One region of the Pseudobacillus sp. FSL P4-0506 genome, then DNA from elsewhere that is predicted to be linked to it. Evidence: a T-box and tRNA genes for the amino acid it is inferred to sense, from the RefSeq annotation. Region 1 holds a T-box; the other holds one or more tRNA genes.
The links. A T-box is a leader RNA that pairs with one kind of tRNA and senses whether it is charged. The one in region 1 lies ahead of thrS (threonine--tRNA ligase), so its partner is inferred to be a tRNA-Thr.
Positions count from the first base shown of each region.

Region 2: it encodes a tRNA-Thr, which carries the amino acid that the T-box ahead of thrS (threonine--tRNA ligase) is inferred to sense. The anticodon was not compared.

Region 1 is NZ_JBBOOI010000001.1:2,754,675-2,761,093, reverse strand. Features, by position in the region: gene MKZ02_RS13925 (ABC transporter permease/substrate-binding protein) at 1-1,142, opposite strand, end outside; gene MKZ02_RS13920 (ABC transporter ATP-binding protein) at 1,135-2,097, opposite strand; gene thrS (threonine--tRNA ligase) at 2,304-4,226, opposite strand; T-box leader at 4,275-4,502, opposite strand; T-box leader at 4,548-4,775, opposite strand; gene MKZ02_RS13910 (GNAT family N-acetyltransferase) at 5,205-5,735, opposite strand; gene MKZ02_RS13905 (PAS domain-containing sensor histidine kinase) at 5,880-6,419, opposite strand, start outside.
Region 2 is NZ_JBBOOI010000002.1:188,230-194,648, forward strand. Features, by position in the region: gene MKZ02_RS22850 (LTA synthase family protein) at 1-1,086, opposite strand, end outside; gene MKZ02_RS22855 (hypothetical protein) at 1,522-1,956, opposite strand; tRNA gene MKZ02_RS22860 (tRNA-Ser) at 2,785-2,872, opposite strand; tRNA gene MKZ02_RS22865 (tRNA-Asn) at 2,886-2,957, opposite strand; tRNA gene MKZ02_RS22870 (tRNA-Ile) at 2,964-3,037, opposite strand; tRNA gene MKZ02_RS22875 (tRNA-Gly) at 3,049-3,122, opposite strand; tRNA gene MKZ02_RS22880 (tRNA-Gln) at 3,132-3,206, opposite strand; tRNA gene MKZ02_RS22885 (tRNA-His) at 3,223-3,298, opposite strand; tRNA gene MKZ02_RS22890 (tRNA-Tyr) at 3,308-3,392, opposite strand; tRNA gene MKZ02_RS22895 (tRNA-Phe) at 3,430-3,505, opposite strand; tRNA gene MKZ02_RS22900 (tRNA-Asp) at 3,557-3,633, opposite strand; tRNA gene MKZ02_RS22905 (tRNA-Met) at 3,637-3,710, opposite strand; tRNA gene MKZ02_RS22910 (tRNA-Ser) at 3,734-3,826, opposite strand; tRNA gene MKZ02_RS22915 (tRNA-Met) at 3,830-3,903, opposite strand; tRNA gene MKZ02_RS22920 (tRNA-Ala) at 3,923-3,995, opposite strand; tRNA gene MKZ02_RS22925 (tRNA-Pro) at 4,021-4,097, opposite strand; tRNA gene MKZ02_RS22930 (tRNA-Arg) at 4,112-4,188, opposite strand; tRNA gene MKZ02_RS22935 (tRNA-Leu) at 4,202-4,290, opposite strand; tRNA gene MKZ02_RS22940 (tRNA-Gly) at 4,297-4,371, opposite strand; tRNA gene MKZ02_RS22945 (tRNA-Leu) at 4,426-4,507, opposite strand; tRNA gene MKZ02_RS22950 (tRNA-Lys) at 4,515-4,590, opposite strand; tRNA gene MKZ02_RS22955 (tRNA-Thr) at 4,616-4,691, opposite strand; tRNA gene MKZ02_RS22960 (tRNA-Val) at 4,712-4,784, opposite strand; tRNA gene MKZ02_RS22965 (tRNA-Glu) at 4,788-4,862, opposite strand; rRNA gene rrf (5S ribosomal RNA) at 4,912-5,027, opposite strand; rRNA gene MKZ02_RS22975 (23S ribosomal RNA) at 5,130-6,419, opposite strand, start outside.

The DNA of each region.
Region 1 (6,419 bases):
CCATCTTCACGATCAGAAAACTCTAATGTAAACCCTGCCTTCATTTGTTTTTCCACTTTTTTTAAATCCGAGATTGTTTTTAAGCTCAATGTTTGTGCTGTTTGATCCGGCACGGCTAATGCGTAAGTGTTATTGTAAGCCATCGGGCGAAGCAGTACCATATCATACTTTTCAAGCAAACCGGTTTGCGCTTGTCGATACACCGCTTGCCGATCTGTGCTCTTTGCTTCCTCCTTTAAAAATTCAGAAAGAGCCGTTCCTGTAAATTCCGGGTAAATATCAATTTCTTTCGCACGCAGAGCATTAAAGACAAAAGATGTTTTCCCGAGCCCTGGTTTTAATTCCACTTGCAGATCGGTATCTTGTTCAATGAGCAGTTTGTACATATTCATTAATATTTCAGGTTCACTGCCCAATTTCCCAGCAATAACAAGCGTCTCCTGCTTGTTTTTCATGAGGGATGGGGCCAGCAGGAGTACACAAGCTGCCAGAACAGCTATCCCCGTCACCATCAGTGAGCGCTTAAATGAAGCTCTCTCTGCGGCCTTCAGCACAATATCAAAGAAGATAGCAAGCAACGCGGCTGGGACAGCTCCAAGAACGATCAAGGAGGCATTATTGCGGTCAATACCGAGCAGAATAATATCGCCAAGCCCCCCTGCTCCGATTAAAGCTGCCAATGTGGCCGTTCCGACAATTAACACCATGGCTGTCCGGATGCCTGCCATCATCACCGGCATAGCGAGTGGAAGCTCCACTTTGATTAACTGTTGATGGTTTTTCATTCCCATCGCTCTGGCGGCTTCAGAAAGTGAGGGATCAACCCCGGTAATCCCCGTGTATGTATTACGAAGAATGGGAAGCAGAGCATAAATAACCAGAGCGATAATGGCCGGCAGCCGACCGATTCCAAATATCGGGATCATTAATCCAAGCAAAGCGAGTGATGGAATGGTTTGAAGAACGGCAGTCATGCCGATAATACTTTCTGCGGCCTTTCTATGCCTCGTTAAATAAATGCCAAGGGGAATAGCGATCAGTACCGCGAAAAACAGGGAAATCAGAGAAAGTTGTACATGCTCAAGCAGCGAGTGCAGCATGTCCGCCTTGCGTTCATTAAAAACAGCGATAAAGTTATCCATGTGTCCGTCGCTCCTTCAGCCTGTCCGATAAATAAGCAAGGGCTGATTGTCTCGTAAGCACGCCAATAATTCTCCCGTCTTTTTCGACTTGGACCTGTTCGGCTTGCAGCAACAGGTCAATCGCTTCTTCTAACGGCAAGGTTGCCTGAATCGTCCGGATCCCTGGCTGTTTTACAAGAACGAGTTGTTTTTCAAGAGCCTGTTCAGCTGTGAGTGTTCCCAGTGTGAACGGGCGAGCTGTACCGATAAACTGTTCAATAAACTGATTGGCCGGATCGTTAAAGATCGCCTCCGGGGTGTCGATCTGAACAATTTCTCCCTCTTTCATTAAACAAATTCGATCTCCTAGCTTAAAGGCTTCCTGCATGTCATGGGTCACGAACACAATGGTTTTATGAATGCGTTTTTGCAACTCAACTATATCATCCTGCATTTTCTCCCTGCTGACTGGATCCAAAGCGCTGAATGGCTCGTCCATTAATAAGATGTCCGGATCGGCGGCTAAGGCGCGAGCCACACCTATTCGCTGCTGTTGGCCGCCCGATAATTCTGTTGGCTTTCGATCTCTATATGTATGGGGGTCCAGTCCTACCATGACTAAAAGCTCATCTATCCTCTTCTTTATTTGGGGCCGGCTCCATTTTTTTAATTCCGGTACCACAGCAATGTTCTCTTGGACTGTCATGTGTGGAAACAGAGCAATCTGCTGAAGAACATAACCGATGTTCCAACGGAGCTCATGAATATTATAATCATTTATATTTTTTCCGTTGATAGCAATTGTGCCCTCTGTCGCATCAATTAACCGGTTAATCATTTTCAAAGTCGTTGTTTTTCCGCAGCCGCTTGGGCCGGCCAGAATAAGAAACTCTCCTTTGCGTATGGATAAATCAATAGATTGAACAGCTATGGTCCCATCAGGGTATTTTTTTGAGACCTTTTCAAATTGAATCATATTCACTCCTCTTTTCTCTTTTTCCTAATTATTTCCCTAACTATTCATACTAACAAACTCTTCTTTTTCATCAAATGAAAAGGCCCGCTGCAAGCAATCAAGTAAGATGAATGTTCCGCATGATCAGGTAAGCAACTGTAAGAACAAAAAAGCCGACTTCCTTAAAGGGATCGACTTTTTTATTCTCAAATGGCCTTGCTCTTTTCTTATTTCCTGCGTTCTTTTATTTGCTGCAGAATTGTCTTCTTGAAGTCAGCCAACGAAACCATTTTCGATTGTTGCTCTCCATACTTTCTGACGTTTACTGTCTTCTCTTTCACTTCGTTGTCTCCTAGCACTAGAATGTATGGAGTTTTCTTTATCTGGGCTTCTCTTATTTTGTATCCGATTTTTTCCTCGCTTTTATCAGTTCTCGCTCTTATTCCTGATTGCTTTAATTCGGATTCAACTTTCAAGCAATGGTCGAGATGAACCGATGAAACAGGGATAATTTCGACTTGAGTCGGTGCAAGCCAAACAGGAAAAGCACCTGCAAAGTGTTCAATTAAAATGCCAAAGAAACGATCAATGGAGCCAAACACAGCACGGTGAATCACAACGGGACGGACCTTCTCGTTATGTTCATTAATATAGGTTAAACCAAATTTCTCTGGCATTTGGAAATCCAGCTGGATTGTGGCACATTGGTGGCTTCGCTTCAAGGCGTCTTTGATATGGAAATCAATTTTTGGTCCATAAAACGCTCCGTCCCCTTCATTTATCTCGTAATGAATCTCTAAGCTTTCGAGGACATTTTTCAATGCTCCCTCAGACATCTCCCAAAGGTCGTCAGTGCCGAGTGAATTCTTTGGACGAGTGGAAAGCTCCACTGAATACTCAAAACCAAACGTGCGATATACCTTGTTAATCAGAGAAAATACTTGCTTAATTTCACTCTCGATTTGATCCTCTCGCACGAAAATATGAGCATCATCCTGGCAAAACGTACGGACTCGGAACATTCCGTTTAAGGCACCACTATATTCATGTCGGTGGACTTGACCGAACTCAGCGAAACGAATGGGCAGATCTCGATAAGAGTATAGATTATTTTTAAAAATGAGCATGTGACCCGGACAATTCATTGGTTTCAGAGCAAATCTAGCATGATCCACTTCAGAAAAATACATATTTTCGTGATAATGATCCCAGTGACCGGATTGTTCCCACACCCGCTGATTCATCATAAATGGTGAGCGCACTTCGTCATAATCGGCACTCTTTTGCAGCTCCCGCAAAAATGCCTCTAGTTCATTCCTGACAATTTGGCCTTTCGGTAGATAAAACGGCATGCCGGGTGCTTCTTCAGAAAACATAAACAGTTCCAACTGTTTTCCTAATTTGCGATGGTCTCGCTTTTCTGCTTCTTCCAAGAAATTCAAATACTCCTCTACCTCTTTTTCTCTGTTAAATGCTACACCGTACACCCGTTGGAGAACGTCATTTTGACTATCGCCCCGCCAATAAGCTCCCGAGACACGAGTTAGTTTGAATGCCTTGATCAATCCTGTAGAAGGAAGATGCGGACCACGGCAAAGGTCAATAAACTCTCCTTGTTGGTAAAGAGTGATCTTCTCACCCTGTCCGATCTCCTTTAATATTTCTAACTTGAATGGTTCTTCTCTTTCTTTAAACAGCATTTCAGCTTCTTTGTAAGACACGTCGATTCGCTTGATTGGTAAATTCTCTTTTACAATGTTCTTCATCTCTCTTTCAATCGCAAACAAGTCCTTTGGAGTCAAGCTATGATTTAATTTCATATCATAGTAAAAACCATTTTCAATGACTGGCCCTATTCCTAATTTCACCTCTCCATAAAGTCTTTTCGTTGCCTGTGCCAATACATGAGCCGATGTATGCCGCAAAATAGACAATCCTTCTTTAGAGTGCAGTGTTAAAATAGAAAGCTCCACATCTTTTTGCAGATGATGACTTAGATCTACCAACTCCCCATCTGCCTTTGCTGCAACTGCATTTTTCCCCAGGGAGAGGCTGATGGAATTGGCTATAGTCTCCACTGTTGTGCCTTTCGCAAATTCCTTTATGTTTCCGTCTGAAAGTGTAACTTTGATTTTTTCCTTGCCTATCATCCTAAACACTCCTTTTAAAAATAAATAAAAAAACACACCCATCCCCCAACAAGGGACGAGTGTGCATTAACCCGTGGTTCCACCCAACTTCCCATAAGCTCAATAGATGGCTTATGGCTTTGGTGCTGTAACGTAGCATAGACGGCATTGGATACTTCAAGTTCCCCAATACAGCTTAAAGGCGGTAAACTATTTCCCTAAGCTAGGAAGATTTCAGCCTGTTCTTCCCTCTCTGAAAGCCGTAAAAATAATTCGTGTCCTTCTCATCGCAGTAATCCTTATTTTTTTGTTGGTAAAATAAAAAAACACACTCATCCCTCAACAAGGGACGAGTGTGTATTAACCCGTGGTTCCACCCAACTTCCCATAAGCTCAATGGACGGCTTATGGCTTTGGTGCTGTAACGTAGCATAGACGGCATTGGATACTTCAAGTTCCCCAATACAGCTCAAAGGCGGTAAACTATTTCCCTAAGCTAGGAAGATTTCAGCCTGTTCTTCCCTCTCTGAAAGCCGTAAAAATAATTCGTGTCCTTCTCATCGCAGTAATCCTTATTTTTTTGTTGGTAAAATAAAAAAACACACTCATCCCCCAACAAGGGACGAGTGTGCATTAACCCGTGGTTCCACCCAACTTCCCATAAGCTCAATGGACGGCTTATGGCTCTGGTGCTGTAACGTAGCATAGACGGCATTGGATACTTCAAGTTCCCCAATACAGCTCAAAGGCGGTAAGCTACTTTCCTGCGTTAGGAAGATTTCAGCCTGTTCTTCCCTCTCTGAAAACCGTAAAAGTAACCCATGTCCTTGTCAGTGCTTTTCGCAAATTTAAACAGTTCATTTGAAATTATGTTACATACTACAACAAATGATCATAAATGGCAACACTATAATTTTAAATTTCTAGTCTCTCGATCTTTTTCATTAAGCCTCATTCGGACACACGACGGGTGGTTTCCCCCAATATCGAAATAAAAAGTTAATCTGACTTTAACTTAGAATAAAGATTAAGATCGACGAATTTGTCTTTCACTTTCTCACATTGTCTCAGTGTTCCTTCGAAAGTGAAACCTAGTTTTTTTAGCACTTTAATAGAATTGACATTTTGAGGCTCCACTTTAGCTTCCACCCTATTAAAGTTTAACGCGTTAAAGGAGTAATCAATCAAGGCTGATACGGCTTCTGTTGCATAGCCATTTCCCCAATGCATTCTAGCTATGTCATAACCAATTTCAGTTTTGGCATTATCAAAATCCAAGGAATTGTAACCGCAAGAGCCGATAATTTCATTGGATAGCACCTCAACAATAGAGAAACGAACCGCTTGGTTATCTTGAGATAACTTTTCAAGATAAGTAATCATTTCTTTCGCCTCATCTTCATTGGTGAAATGCTGGATATTCATGAATTGAGTTACTTCAGGATCAGCCCATATTTTAAACAAGCTTGATGAATCGGCAATCGTCATTTTTCTTAAATGTAACCGTTCTGTATACAAATCTTTAATCAATACTTTTCCCTCCTAAGGTAAATTGTCGGTGAGTTAAAAATATTGATATCTGCGCATAATTCAGTCCCTTCTGTTTATTCCTTGATTATTATACAGGTTTTTACGGATTATTCCATAAAAACCATCTAAAAGAAATTCAAGACACTATTTAAAATCAGTGCCTGGCAGCCGGATTTCTACTTTTGTGCCTTTTCCTTCCTCACTCTCAAAGAAGATTTTGCCTTTGTGATGCTCGATAATTTTGAAGCTAACCATTAATCCTAGGCCCGTTCCTTTTTCTTTATTAGAATAGAACGGTTCTCCCAGATGCGGGATACGATCTTGAGAAATGCCAATGCCATTGTCGGATACTTCAATGCAAATAGAACCATTGGCCGCCTGTTTTGTACAAATGGTTACCTTTCCTCCATCGGGCATTGCCTCAATGGCATTTTTAATTAAATTTAAAATGACTTGCTTCATCTGCTTCTCTTCGACTCTGACTAAAGGCAGCCCTTCTGCTAACATAGGAACTAATTCTACCCCATAGAGTACAGCTTCGGGCCCCATGAAGGCAATCGTATCTCTTAAAATGCTGTTAATGTCCTTTTCGGTAAAAAACATTTCTTGATTTGGCTTGGCGAGCATTAAAAATTCCTGCATGATTGACTCAATTCTATCAAGCTCGGAAAGAATAATTTGGCT
Region 2 (6,419 bases), on a different contig from region 1:
AATCTCGTTACGGTTCCAAAAGCTTCCCGAATTTCCATGGAATACAGCCGAAGTATAATCATACCGATCTAAAATAGCTGGAGCTGCCTGATATGTGTTTAACCCTTTGGTAGTAAAGGCTGCCCCTTGCGGCAGACCGTATAAAGAGTTTTCAATCATAAATTCTGCATCCGCCGTTTTTCCTTGGGCTGTTTGGTGGAAAAAGTTATCAAAATAAAGGGTGTTTTTATCCCTTGTTAACGAATTTAAAAATGGTGTCACTTCTTCCCCGTGTAATTTATAATCAATTAAAAAGTTTTGAATGGACTCAAGGTGCAAATAGACGACATTCATGCCTTTAGCTGCACCGAAGTATTTCGGATTTGGTTCTGCATAATTTGTTTTTACATAATTGTTCACTTCTGTGATGTCATCACTATCTGCCAGTACCCTTTGTGCAGAGGCCCTTGTGCTTTGAACAGCATCGTAAATGGTGTAATTATACATCCCTAAATACTTTACGATATATTTACGATCAAATCCCCTTGTCAATAATTCAGGGCGATCGGCCTCTGCTAATGCTAAGTTAACACCTGAAATTCCCATACCTAACAATAGGACTGTGCTTGCTTTCAAGCGATTCGTATCTTTCATTTCGATCTTCACAAACTTCAAGGCCAGCAGTCCTGCCAAAAGGACAAGATCAATGAAAAATAAAAAGTCATATGGTTTTAAAAGATACACTATACTTGTGCTTACATCGCCTAAGTTTTCCGTTTGGGTTAACGTCGGCAACGTGACAAAGTCATTGAATGACCGGTAATACAAAACATTAGCAAACACCAGGATGGACAAGAGTGTATCTATGATTAATAGGGCTATATACTTTCTTCTTCCTTTAAAAAAGAACGCCAACCCTAAAAACAGTAAAGACGAGCCTAAAGGGTTCAGAAACAGCAGAAACTTCTGTACAGAATTATCTATTCCTAATTCAAATTGTGTTAATTGGACAACATAGGTTTTCACCCATAGAAGAACGGCTGCTATAATAAAAAAGCCAATAAATTTGTTCGAAAATCCTTGCACCTTTTGAAACACATTATTCATTCTTGTAAACCTACTTTCTAGCAAACTTCTTTTCTAAAACTATTAATCTAGTGGTACTTTCTTTGGACTATCTAAAGTTGAGATTCTTGACTTTAAGCAAAGTGATGAAGGTCTATCACTTCTCTACCGTACACTGTTTATATGTCCGCCGTGTGTCCAAGTGAACAAATTAAGCAAGATGCTACTAATAACCTAGAGGTCCAATACTGCACTCCTGTCAGTACGGAAGATTATGACAATGCGGAGGAGCATATGGCACGTACAGAATGAATGGCAAAGAACATACTTCCCCTCTTCTTTATAGGACGACACTAAGTAACCCCTCCTTTATTATGAGGAGGGGTGTTATCAGAATGGATCTGGCAATAATATAATCGTGTGAACAAATTACTTGATCCCTTCACTGCCGCTTGTTTCGGCTTCAATCACTCAAAGCTATTCCAATGAAATTTCCTGGTTCTGTTTATTAAAGAAATGGAAACCTGCATATGTTTCTTCTTTTATTTCTTTAGGCAATTTAGTAGCCATAATAAAATATGGCTCATGAGGCACTTTAATTTTATAATCAAACGAAACATTTTGTAATTCCACTTTTATAGAAGCGACCTTATCATTATTAATCCGCCCCATAACTACTCCATACTGACCTTCACTTGTTTCAATTCCTTCATAAGCTAAGCCACTGTTGATAGTACCACTGTAAAGAATACGAAGATTTCTATTGAGGCCTTCTTCTAAAATAGCCTTATGTAAGTTCGAATCAACTTTGTAAAGAGCAACATGTATACTCGATTCTCCCAGATGTACGGCTTGTACCAATGTAAGTTTCACATTAGAACGGCCAGAAGTTTGGTTTTCCCACTTTGCCAAATACGCTTGGATGTCGTCGTTATTATTTTTAATAGGGTATCTCATCATGTAAGACATGATTGAAATAAGTACGGCTGCTAACATAACAATAATAATTAAAGCTTTTTGTTTAGAAATTACAATCCCCTCTTTGATTAATATAAGCTCCGTTATTGGTATAGGAAAGGACCTTCATTAGAAGATCCTTTTTGCTGCTTATTCACTTAAAGCGTTCATTTACCGATTATAAAATCCTTAAGGCAGCTGCCTTTTCTCAGAAAGTAAAGTTTTGAAAAAGTGAAATAGTAATAATTAATGTTGATAAAGTACCGAAAGATGTTAGAGTAATGATTTTCCGGTTATTCTGCTCTTTTAAAGGTTTAATGAGTTCATAAATCGCTGCAATCCATATAAATGCGAATACTATGCTAATAATGATTATGGACATATTTCACATACCCTTTCTCATAGTTTTTTATAGCTTAGCATTAAAGTGATTGTTCCACAACTCAGCTCTTTAGATGGATAAAACCTCTAAGCATTAAGTAAATCACCCGTACACTCTTAGTAACAACTTTTTTGCCTTTATGCCGTCATTTGAAAATGGCGCTGGCCGGATGATCACCGGTTTAATAGTTTTTTACAGGCTTAATTGTGGAAAAATCAAGAAAAAAATCTTCCATAAATGTAATGACAAAACATACAAAGAAACGAGAGCTCTTGCATGTTTTTACTTGCCTTAGCGCTTCAAATTTCCGCTTCGGAGATTATAAACTTATAGATGTAAAAAACACCCTTATTCTTCCCATAGAAGAATAAGGGTGTTTTGGAAGAAAACTATATGTATGACGGAGAAGGAGGGATTTGAACCCTCGCGCCGCTTACGCGACCTACACCCTTAGCAGGGGCGCCTCTTCAGCCTCTTGAGTACTTCCCCAGAAAAATAAAAACTCCGCAGGCAAGATTCGAACTTGCGACCGATCGGTTAACAGCCGATTGCTCTACCACTGAGCTACTGCGGAATAAAGTGGGCCTGAATGGACTCGAACCACCGACCTCACGCTTATCAGGCGTGCGCTCTAACCAGCTGAGCTACAGGCCCATTTATGCAAATGGAGCGGGTGATGAGAATCGAACTCACGACATCAGCTTGGAAGGCTGAGGTTTTACCATTAAACTACACCCGCATTAAAAACTGGCTGGGCTAGCTGGATTCGAACCAGCGCATGACGGAGTCAAAGTCCGTTGCCTTACCGCTTGGCTATAGCCCATTAATAATAATATGTATGGGGCGATCGATGGGAATCGAACCCACGAGTGTCGGAGCCACAATCCGATGCGTTAACCACTTCGCCACGACCGCCATTCTCACTGGTGGAGGGGGACGGATTCGAACCGCCGAACCCGGAGGGAGCGGATTTACAGTCCGCCGCGTTTAGCCACTTCGCTACCCCTCCATCTGAAATAGAGATAGTTTTTTAGACAATGAAAAAATGGTGGCTCAGGACGGAATCGAACCGCCGACACATGGATTTTCAGTCCATTGCTCTACCGACTGAGCTACTGAGCCACACAAAAATATTATATATCAACAGCAAGACACTCCTTGCTGGAAGAAATATGGCGGTCCGGACGGGACTCGAACCCGCGACCTCCTGCGTGACAGGCAGGCATTCTAACCAACTGAACTACCGGACCAGATTGCGGGGACAGGATTTGAACCTGCGACCTTCGGGTTATGAGCCCGACGAGCTACCGGACTGCTCCACCCCGCGACGATAACATATAAAAATAATTATGGCGGAGGAAGAGGGATTCGAACCCCCGCGCGGTTTAACCCGCCTGTCGGTTTTCAAGACCGATCCCTTCAGCCAGACTTGGGTATTCCTCCATATAGCGGCGGAGGGGATCGAACCCCCGACCTTGCGGGTATGAACCGCACGCTCTAGCCAGCTGAGCTACACCGCCAAACTAAATATAAAATCAATGGAGCCTAGCGGGATCGAACCGCTGACCTCCTGCGTGCAAAGCAGGCGCTCTCCCAGCTGAGCTAAGGCCCCACGTTACAATATTTAGAGCAATAACTGGTCGGGAAGACAGGATTCGAACCTGCGACCCCTTGGTCCCAAACCAAGTGCTCTACCAAGCTGAGCTACTTCCCGTAAAAACGGTTAAATGGCGCGCCCGAGAGGAGTCGAACCCCTAACCTTTTGATCCGTAGTCAAACGCTCTATCCAATTGAGCTACGGGCGCATTGCTTTATAAATGGTGCCGAGGACCGGAATCGAACCGGTACGGTAGTCACCTACCGCAGGATTTTAAGTCCTGTGCGTCTGCCAGTTCCGCCACCCCGGCATGATATGGAGCGGAAGACGGGATTCGAACCCGCGACCCCCACCTTGGCAAGGTGGTGTTCTACCACTGAACTACTTCCGCATTTCCGCAGAATGTTCTGCCTTTTCACTAAAAAAGATTTAAGAGAAAAAACGATGCGGGTGAAGGGAGTCGAACCCCCACGCCTTGCGGCGCCAGATCCTAAGTCTGGTGCGTCTGCCAATTCCGCCACACCCGCATATAAATGGTGAGCCATGAAGGACTCGAACCTTCGACCCTCTGATTAAAAGTCAGATGCTCTACCAACTGAGCTAATGGCTCGTTCTGAAAAAAGTTGAAAGGGAAATGGTGCCGGCAAGAGGACTTGAACCCCCAACCTACTGATTACAAGTCAGTTGCTCTACCAATTGAGCTACACCGGCTTACTAGGTAAAGGCAAAAATGGAGGATGACGGGATCGAACCGCCGACCCCCTGCTTGTAAGGCAGGTGCTCTCCCAGCTGAGCTAATCCTCCAAATGGTGACCCCTACGGGATTCGAACCCGTGTTACCGCCGTGAAAGGGCGGTGTCTTAACCGCTTGACCAAGGGGCCTTCTATGTATGTAAAGGAAACCAAAAGAAAAACCCCGATTAGGGGGCTTGCCTGGCAGCGTCCTACTCTCACAGGGGGAATCCCCCAACTACCATCGGCGCTGAAGAGCTTAACTTCCGTGTTCGGGATGGGAACGGGTGTGACCTCTTCGCTATCGCCACCAGACTGTATAAAGTTGAAAGAGTTTGTTCTTTCAAAACTGGATAATATGTGTCAGTAACCGGCAACTCCGTGCCATTTCATGTGTGACGCCGTTAGGCGTATCATTAGGATAAGTCCTCGATCGATTAGTATTCGTCAGCTCCACGTGTCGCCACGCTTCCACCTCGAACCTATCTACCTGATCATCTTTCAGGGATCTTACTAGCTTGCGCTATGGGAAATCTCATCTTGAGGGGGGCTTCATGCTTAGATGCTTTCAGCACTTATCCCGTCCGCACATAGCTACCCAGCGATGCCTTTGGCAAGACAACTGGTACACCAGCGGTGCGTCCATCCCGGTCCTCTCGTACTAAGGACAGCTCCTCTCAAATTTCCTGCGCCCGCGACGGATAGGGACCGAACTGTCTCACGACGTTCTGAACCCAGCTCGCGTACCGCTTTAATGGGCGAACAGCCCAACCCTTGGGACCGACTACAGCCCCAGGATGCGATGAGCCGACATCGAGGTGCCAAACCTCCCCGTCGATGTGGACTCTTGGGGGAGATAAGCCTGTTATCCCCGGGGTAGCTTTTATCCGTTGAGCGATGGCCCTTCCATGCGGAACCACCGGATCACTAAGCCCGACTTTCGTCCCTGCTCGACTTGTAGGTCTCGCAGTCAAGCTCCCTTGTGCCTTTACACTCTGCGAATGATTTCCAACCATTCTGAGGGAACCTTTGGGCGCCTCCGTTACTCTTTAGGAGGCGACCGCCCCAGTCAAACTGCCCGCCTGACACTGTCTCCCACCCGGATCACGGGTGCGGGTTAGAAGTTCAACACAGCCAGGGTAGTATCCCACCGACGCCTCCACCGAAGCTGGCGCTCCGGTTTCAAAGGCTCCTACCTATCCTGTACAAGCTGTGCCGAAATTCAATATCAGGCTGCAGTAAAGCTCCACGGGGTCTTTCCGTCCTGTCGCGGGTAACCTGCATCTTCACAGGTACTATAATTTCACCGAGTCTCTCGTTGAGACAGTGCCCAGATCGTTACGCCTTTCGTGCGGGTCGGAACTTACCCGACAAGGAATTTCGCTACCTTAGGACCGTTATAGTTACGGCCGCCGTTTACTGGGGCTTCAATTCAGAGCTTCGCGTGAGCTAACCCCTCCTCTTAACCTTCCAGCACCGGGCAGGCGTCAGCCCCTATACTTCGCCTTACGGCTTCGCAGAGACCTGTGTTTTTGCTAAACAGTCGCCTGGGCCTATTCACTGCGGCTCCTCAGGGCTATGCACCCCAAAGAGCACCCCTTCTCCCGAAGTTACGGGGTCATTTTGCCGAGTTCCTTAACGAGAGTTCACTCGCTCACCTTAGGATTCTCTCCTCGCCTACCTGTGTCGGTTTGCGGTACGGGCACC